DNA from 2 places in the Fusobacterium sp. SYSU M8D902 genome. Region 1 is predicted to be linked to the other one. Evidence: riboswitches for the same ligand, from Rfam matches in the RefSeq annotation. Region 1 holds a riboswitch; the other holds the start of a gene.
The links. A riboswitch is a leader RNA that binds a small molecule or an ion and turns the genes downstream of it on or off. The one in region 1 is predicted to bind lysine.
Positions count from the first base shown of each region.

Region 2: linked by a shared signal. The riboswitch ahead of ABNK64_RS04470 (nucleoside recognition domain-containing protein) and the one ahead of ABNK64_RS09180 (Na+/H+ antiporter NhaC family protein) in region 1 are both predicted to bind lysine.

Region 1 is NZ_JBEFNA010000028.1:3,515-7,954, forward strand. It holds gene ABNK64_RS09170 (GNAT family N-acetyltransferase) at 1-385, opposite strand, end outside; gene tyrS (tyrosine--tRNA ligase) at 402-1,625, opposite strand; lysine riboswitch at 1,821-1,993, shown strand; gene ABNK64_RS09180 (Na+/H+ antiporter NhaC family protein) at 2,089-3,684, shown strand; gene ABNK64_RS09185 (methionine/alanine import family NSS transporter small subunit) at 3,773-3,880, opposite strand; gene ABNK64_RS09190 (sodium-dependent transporter) at 3,877-4,440, opposite strand, start outside.
Region 2 is NZ_JBEFNA010000007.1:30,141-34,580, forward strand. It holds gene ABNK64_RS04455 (S66 peptidase family protein) at 1-108, opposite strand, end outside; gene dacB (D-alanyl-D-alanine carboxypeptidase/D-alanyl-D-alanine endopeptidase) at 118-1,770, opposite strand; gene ABNK64_RS04465 (spore maturation protein) at 1,792-2,331, opposite strand; gene ABNK64_RS04470 (nucleoside recognition domain-containing protein) at 2,381-2,977, opposite strand; lysine riboswitch at 3,049-3,220, opposite strand; gene ABNK64_RS04475 (IclR family transcriptional regulator) at 3,508-4,266, opposite strand.

The sequences.
Region 1 (4,440 bases):
TAGAGATCTCATTCTCCTCTAAAATATAAGCATAAACCTTTTTTATCTGAGGTCTTTCAAATTTTAACTCCTCAATACTGTTAAAAATAGCCTCTTCTGAATACCCCTTTCCACGTACTTTTTCTATTAAATAAACACTTATTATTGCTCCCGTTTTACTTACCATCTCAAATTTAACTGTTCCTAAAAACTCTCTACTCAAACTTTCAATAGTATAAAAGAGATAGGTAGGAGAATTTATTACAAAGGAGTACCATCTTTTGTGTGCCTCCCATTGCTCCCTCTCTTTTTCAGGAAAATATTTTTTTACATAATTCAAGTGAATATAATTATATAAGTTTTGGATATCCTTCTCTTCCATTTTTCTCAGTATTATCTCTATCAAAAAAACCACCTTATTGTTAGTTTAAAACTACTCTGTATATTTTTTTCTTACCTATTTTTAAAACAAATTCTCCATCTGTAAATAGCTCATCTGTTATCTTCATTGCAAAATCTGCAACTTTATTATCAGCAACTGTCAATCCATTTTGTGTTACTAGCTTTCTTCCCTCTCCCTTTGATTTTATAAGCTTGTTCTCTACTAAGAAGTCTAGTAACTCCATTCCAACTCTATCTTTTGAAAGCTCTATTGATGGTACATTGCTCATATCTCCACCACCGAATGCTCCCTCTGCTCCCTGTTGTGCTTTTAAAGCTTCCTCTTCTCCGTGAATCAATTTTGTAACTTCGAAAGCTAATACTTTCTTAGCTTGGTTTATCTCTGCTCCTTCAAGTGCTCCCAATCTTCTTACTTCATCCATAGGTACAAATGTCAATAGTGCTAAACACTTCTCAACGTCAGCATCTGCAACATTTCTCCAGTATTGATAAAACTCATATGGAGATGTTTTAGCTGGATCTAACCACAATGCTCCTTTAGCAGTTTTTCCCATTTTCTTACCTTCACTGTTAGTTAAAAGAGTACAAGTCATTGCAAAAGCTTGTTTTTGCTCTTTCTTTCTTATTAGCTCTACTCCTGCTATCATATTTGACCATTGGTCATCTCCACCAAGCTCCATTGTACAACCATATTTTTTATTTAATACTAAGAAATCATAACCTTGCATTAACATATAGTTGAATTCTAAGAATGATAATCCAGCTTCCATTCTTTGCTTGAAACACTCAGCAGCCAACATTCTATTTACAGAGAAGTGTGCTCCAATATCTCTTATAAACTCAACATAATTTAATCCTAATAACCAATCAGCATTGTTCTCTAAAATTGCTTTTCCATCTGTAAAATCAATGAATTTTTCCATCTGTTTTTTTATACAAGCAACATTGTGGGCTATTGTTTCCTTTGTCATCATCTGTCTCATATCAGTTCTTCCACTAGGATCTCCTATCATAGCAGTTCCACCACCAACTAATGCAATCGGTCTATGTCCATGCTGTTGCATATGAGCCATAAACATCATTGCTATAAAGTGACCTACATGTAAACTATCTGCTGTTGGATCAAATCCAATATAAAATGTAACTTTCTCTTTCCCAAGTGCTTCTCTTATTTCATCTTCATGTGTAAATTGTTTGATGTATCCACGCTCTAATAATACATCTACTACGTTTTTATTTTCCATTTTTTCTCCCTCTATTTTCAATTATATTTTTTTAATATTTTAACATAAATATTCCTCTTTTTAAAGTCCTTAAAAGCTTAATTTTATTTGAAAAATATACTTTCTCTCTACTTTTTGTAAATTTTTTTTACTTTTTTTCTTATTTTTATATTGACATTCAGAAATAAAAGATCTAAAATAAGATCAAGAGTTCTAAGAAAAGATAGAGGTTGCAGTTTTCATTATTACTTTAAAAGACTATGTTTGTGCACACTTTTAAAGAAAAGGGGAAATTGCCGAAAGATGTATAAAAGCACAAGTTTATATATCTTGGGACGTCATATAATATATGGCGGACTGTCACAAATCAGTGGAGTGCTATCAGAATGGAAATGTTTTTATAGTTTTTTTGTTCACTTAGCAAATCACTTTCGCTATCTATGTATTAAAACCCAAATTTTAAGCAGTTGAGGAGGAAAGTTTTGTGAACAATTATTTTTTTAAAAAGTTTTTTTCATTTCTTTTATTATTTTTTACCCTTTCTATTTGTCTATTCGCTGACAATGGTACTCAATATACCCCTGCTTTATACGGGACATTTTGGGCATTAGTTCCACCAATTATCGCTATTGTACTCGCCTTGATTACAAAGGAGGCTTATAGTTCTCTTTTTATTGGAATTGTTTCAGGAGGAGTTCTTTATGCTGGTGCTAATCTTGAAAAAGTTACACTTCATGTTTTAAATGATGGTTTAATAGCAGTTCTCAGTGATTCAAATAACGTTGGTATAATAATATTCTTGGTTATTCTTGGAACAATGGTATCCTTGATGAATAAAGCTGGTGGATCAAAGGCTTTTGGAATCTGGGCAAGTAAAAAAATAAAGAGTAGAGTTGGAGCTCAACTTGCTACTATCATTTTAGGTTGTCTTATCTTTATTGATGACTATTTCAACTGTTTAACTGTTGGTAGTGTTATGTATCCAATTACAGATAAGCATAACATATCTCGTGCTAAATTGGCATATCTTATAGATGCCACTGCTGCACCTATATGTATAATAGCTCCTGTTTCATCTTGGGCTGCTGCTGTTAGTGGTTTTGTTCCAGGAGAGGATGGTTTTGCTATTTTTATCAAGGCTATTCCTTACAATTTCTACGCTTTATTCACTATAATTATGTTGATTATGATTGCTGTTTCAAACAGTGATTATGGACCTATGAAAACTCATGAACTCAATGCTTTAAATGGAGATCTCTTCTCAGATGGAAGGGAGATTGTTACTCCAGAAGAGTTAAGTGAGAAAGATTCACATGGAAGTGTTTTAGATCTAGTAGTTCCTATCATATTTTTAATCATATTCTGTATCACTGGTATGATATATACAGGTGGTTTCTTTGCAGGAACTAATTTCATTGAAGCATTTTCAAATAGTGTTGCTTCACAAGGTCTTGCAATTGGAAGTATGTTTGCTTTAATCTTAGCAATTATATTCTATGTTGTTAGAAAATCTTTAACTTTTAAAGAGTGTATGGATTCTATCCCAGATGGATTTAAGGCAATGGTTCCAGCTATATTGATTTTAACATTTGCTTGGAGCTTGAAAGCTATGACTGATAGTTTAGGTGCTGCTCCTTATGTAGCACATCTTATGGAAAATGTAGCTGGTGGACTTGTAAATATGTTACCTGCTATAATCTTCTTAGTTGGTTGTGGACTTGCCTTTGCAACTGGTACATCTTGGGGTACTTTTGGAATATTGATTCCAATAGTTGTTGCTGTATTTGAAAATGATCCACAGATGATGATTATTTCAATCTCAGCTTGTATGGCTGGAGCTGTGTGTGGAGATCACTGCTCTCCTATTTCAGATACGACTATAATGGCTTCTGCTGGTTCTCAATGTAACCACGTTGCCCATGTATATACACAGCTACCTTATGCACTCAGTGTAGCAGCAATATCTTTCGTATCATATGTTATTATTGGTTATACTAAATCTTGGTTAATAGCTTTTCCTGTTGGAGTCATTGGAGTTATTACCCTACTTCTTTTAGCTAGAAAAAGAGCTAAAAATTAATTAGCCCCTAACCTAAATATTTTATATAAATGAGATAAGGATGGTCATAGTTATTACCCACTAATAACTTTTCCATCCTTATTTCCTTTTAATCTCTTTTATTCTCTTTTTTTAAAGTTATACCAATGGACATCAATAGTCCACCCCATACTACAAAACAACCAAATACCATCATCACTATTGCACTTATATTCACTTCAATTCACCTCTTTCCATCTCCCAAGCTCTTCTATAGAAAAGTGTTGCACATATGACCATCAATAGAATAGTTCCCCAACCAAAAACAAGATTTCCAAGTGTTAAATTTTGAATACCTTTTATTAAATTTGTTATAACTGTTATTCCTAAAATGGTAGGAGTTACATATTTTAATAGAATATCAAACCATCTTCCAATTTCAAAATCAGAATATTCATTAGCTTCCTCTCTTATCTTCTCTATTCCATAGTATCTACATACTAAAACTGTTTCAACTAGCCCCAGTGTAGCTATTATATAGTTTCCTACATGGGAATCAACTATATCCAATATATAGTTAAAACCTGCATAAGTTGAGAAAGCTGCACTTCCAACCAAACCTATTAAAGAGATCACTCCAACCAATCTCTCTCTACTTATTTTGAATTTATCTAAAGCCCCTGTTGCAAATGATTCTAGCATAGATATACTTGATGACAATCCAGCTATAAATAGACAGAAGAAAAATATAAATCCAATAATTCCCTGTAAAAATTGATTGGCTGTTATTGCTGATAT
Region 2 (4,440 bases), on a different contig from region 1:
CATAGCCTCTATGTTCTTCTTAGCCTCTAAAACTCTCTCAAAAGAGGTATTACTTGCTGGTGCTACAATTCCAATAGTATCACCTTTTTTTAATTTTTTCCCTAACATATATCACCTCTAAAATAGATCTATCAGTAATTTTTCCATCTCATTTTTCAACTTTCTTCTACTTCCATTCCAATGGTTTACTATGATAGTAAAGGCATACTCTCTACCATCTTTTTTTATATATCCAGTATATGATTGTATTCCACCCATACTACCACTTTTTATTCTCACTTCTCCATCAAACTTTTTAGGATTTAAAAAGTCGTGAACTGTACCCTCATAACCACCTCTAGGAAGTAATTTAATATAAGCAGGATAGTTTTGATACATATATGCTACTATACCTGTCAATAACTCTGCTGATACATAATCACCTCTTGATAATCCACTTCCATCGTCCATGTTCAATACCTTTGTATCTATACCCTTCTCTTTCCAAAACTCCTCTATATTAACATCTTGAAGTTTTAACAATTGGAATAGATGTTCTGTATAGTGGTTATCACTTCTTTTTAATAGAGTTCTTACCATCTCTTTTATTGGTGCAGATTTTGTCACAGCTAATATCTTCGGATTTTTAGCTCTTTTAGATGTATCTCTAGCTGTTTTTACCTTTCCATTGACCTTTATGTTTGCTGAGTTTAAATTACTTTTTAAATACTCACCTAAAAATAATCCTGGATTAGGAATATCACTCTGTACTACTATCTTTGAGTTCTTAGGTACCTCTCCAGTCAAAACTCTCTTGTTCTCAAGTGGTAAACCTCTAACAGAAAAATCTCTACGTCCTTTTGGTGATATCTTCAATCTATTTTCAAATTTCAATCCAGGAATCTTAGGTTTTACCTCTAAAATTTCAACACCTTTCTCTCCAGAATTTAAAGTTAAAGTATATAGGTTGTCAAAGACACTTATTCCATAAACTCCCTGTCCATAGCTAGTTCCAAAATCCTCTAATAACCATTTTTCTTCAACTCCAACATATCCAAAAAGATTATCTATTACAATTATATCCCCTTTTACTCCCTTTATACCTGCTGATTTTATCTTGGCTATCCAATCATTTATAAAAGCCATTCTATCTATCTTTACACCATCAGATCCAAGAGTTGGGTCTCCACCACCTATTATATATATATCCCCTATCAATATCCCTTTAGGGTCTATCTTTCCATCATATAGTAGCTTTGTTTCTAGTTTTGTATCTGCTCCTAACTTCTGAATAGCTGTAGATGATGTTATCACTTTCATTATTGATGCTGGAGTTACAGCTCTCTTCTCATTATATGAAGCCACCTGTTTTCCCTTCTGTAAATCAACAATACTAATTCCTATATTGCTATACTGTAACATCTCTAGGTTAACAAATCTTTCTACTGCTCTTTGCTCCCTTGTTTGAGTGATTTTTTTCTCTTGAACCTCCTGTTTTTTCTCCGGCTTTACCTCTACTACTTCATTTTTTACCTCTTCAACAACCGTTTCTACTGGTTCAACTTTCTCCTGTTCAACTAACTCACTCTTTACCTCTTCAGAACCCTCATCTTCCTTGTAAAACTCACTCTCCAGCTCATTTAATATTTGCCCCGGTGCTTTCACTTCATTTTCTGTTGAGATTTCCTCTACTGCTACATCTTCATTTTTTAGAATATCAACTGGTATATGTGTATTACTACAACCTGTCAATAAAACTAAAGCTAGTACAAAACATTTTAATTTTACCATCTTCTTCTCCAAATTATATTTTTATGCAAACATAATTCTACAAATCCATACTGCTGTTAATAATCCTGCTAGGTCTGCTAATAGTCCTGCTAATACTGCATGTCTTGTTTTTCTTATGCTTACTGCTCCAAAATATACTGCAAGAACATAAAAAGTTGTTTCAGTTGATCCCATCATAGTTGAAGCTATTCTACCTATTAATGAATCTGGTCCATAAGTTATCATCAGATCATTCATAACTCCTGTAGCTCCTCCTCCAGATAGAGGTCTTAAAATTGCCATTGGTAATACCTCTCCAGGCATACCTATTATTGAGAATACTGGATCTAATACTTTCAACATTATATCTATACATCCAGAAGCTCTAAATATTCCTATAGCAACTAACATAGCAACTAAAAAAGGTATTATTCTTATAGCTGTATTAAAACCTTCCTTAGCTCCTTCACAAAATACTTCATAAACCTTTACTTTTTTTACAAAGTAAGCATATCCCACTATTATTAATATAATTAAAGGAATTGCATAAAGTGATATACTCTCCATTATTCTTACAAACATATTTCTCCTCCTAAATTCTACTAAAATTTTAATATTATTTCAATCTCTTTTATATTTTTTCTCTTCTATATGCTGGTAATTTCTCTAAAAACTTACAAGACACTACTGCTACTATAGTTGAAACAATAGTTGCTATTATTGTTGGAGCTATTATTTCAGTAGCATTTGCAGATCCTGCTGCCACTCTATAAGCTATAGTACTTGATGAGATCAGTGTCACTGAAGATGTATTTATTGCTAAAAACATAACCATTGAGTTTGTCGCCTCATCTTTATTATCATTTAATAGTTGTAACTCTTGCATTGCCTTTATTCCTAATGGAGTAGCTGCATTTCCCAATCCAAAAAAGTTTGCTGCCATATTTGCAACTATACTTCCCATTGCAGGATGATCTGCTGGTACTTCTGGAAATAATTTTACCATTAAAGGCTTCATTGCCTTACCTAAAGCTTTTACCATTCCAGCTTCCTCTGCTACCTTCATAAGTCCCAGCCATAGAGCCATAACCCCTATCATCTCCATAGATAGTGTCACTGCTGTACTAGCACTAGAGATAGCTGAATCTGTTACTGCCTGTACATTCCCAGTAAATATCCCAACTAAAATTCCAATCACTATTAAACCACACCATATTGCATTAATCATAAAAATCCTCCTCTAAAATTTAATTTAAAATAAAAAAATCACAGCTGAACTGTGATAATCTACTAAGTATCCCTCTAGATAGTACTTCATTAGAAACTAATGACAAACACTATAAATATTGTTTATAGTGCCAATAAAAAAGTTCAGCCCTCTTTTTTACTTCAGCAAATTCCCCTTTCAAAGTATCATAACGCCTGCCAAGCTATATACTCTTACTCTTGTCCTCTGCTCTCTATCTTTATTCAATTTATATTGTAAGTATACTATAATTACCGTTTTTTGTACAATATATTTTATATATAGAGATATTAAAAAAAATATTTTATTTAGATTTACAAAATATTTATTGACAATAACAAAATATATGCTATAATAATATTGTCATAAGACATTTCCTTAAATTACATTTTAATTTCTACGTATAAAGAAGTCCTGAGGCCGAAGGGGCTTCTTTATCGTTTTTTGGACTTTATAATTATTTGATATTATAAATAAAAAACACCTCTACTATCTAGAAGTGTTTTTTGTATCTATTTTATAAAATAATCTAATTTTTTACCTATCTCTTCACACGCTATTTTTATCTCTTCAACTATTAATTTTAACTTCTCCTCTGTCAAATTATCTGGAAAACATGGACAACTTATAGCTGCTACAATTCTATTTCTATTGTCTAATATTGGAAGAGCAACTGCTTTTATATTATTGGAATGTTCCATATTGTCATAAGAGATTTTTTGTAAATTGATTTTTAATAATGCTTTTTTTAAAATCTCTCTATCTATAATTGTGTTCTCTGTATACTTAGGGAGTATCTTAGGTAAAAGTTTATTCAATCTATTTTCACTTAACTGGCAAATAAGTAATTTACTAGCTGCCCCTGCATGAAGTGGAAATATTGCATTCTCTGAAACTGAAACCTTTATTATATCACTACTCTCAACAGTTGAAATGGTTCTTATCTTATCATTATCCAACACGCTTAACTTAAATGTCTCTTTAAACTTCAATGAAAGTGCTTCTAAATATGGATAGGTTACATTCTTCAAGAGAGTATATTTCTCATTTCTATTTGAAAAAAAGTAAAATTTTTCTCCCAATGTATACTCTTTATCCTCAAAATTTAAATATTTCAAATTTGTCAATACTTCTAACAATCTATTCACTGTAGCTTTAGAAAGTCCCAAATCTTTTGCTATGGAACTTTGAGTTGCAGAGTATTTATAGTATAAATAGTTAAATATCTTATCTGCTTTATCTATAGCTGGAACCTTTGATTTTTCACTCAACTTACTTCCTCCTGATATAAACTCTTTCTTTTATTACCTTCTATCTTATAATAACATATTTTCAGATTTATTTTAATAATTTTACTTCAAAAATCTTCAATTTTCCAAAAAACAGGAAAAAACTACCCTGTATCAAAAGTAGTTCCCTCCTGCTATATTGTTAAATTATTTTTA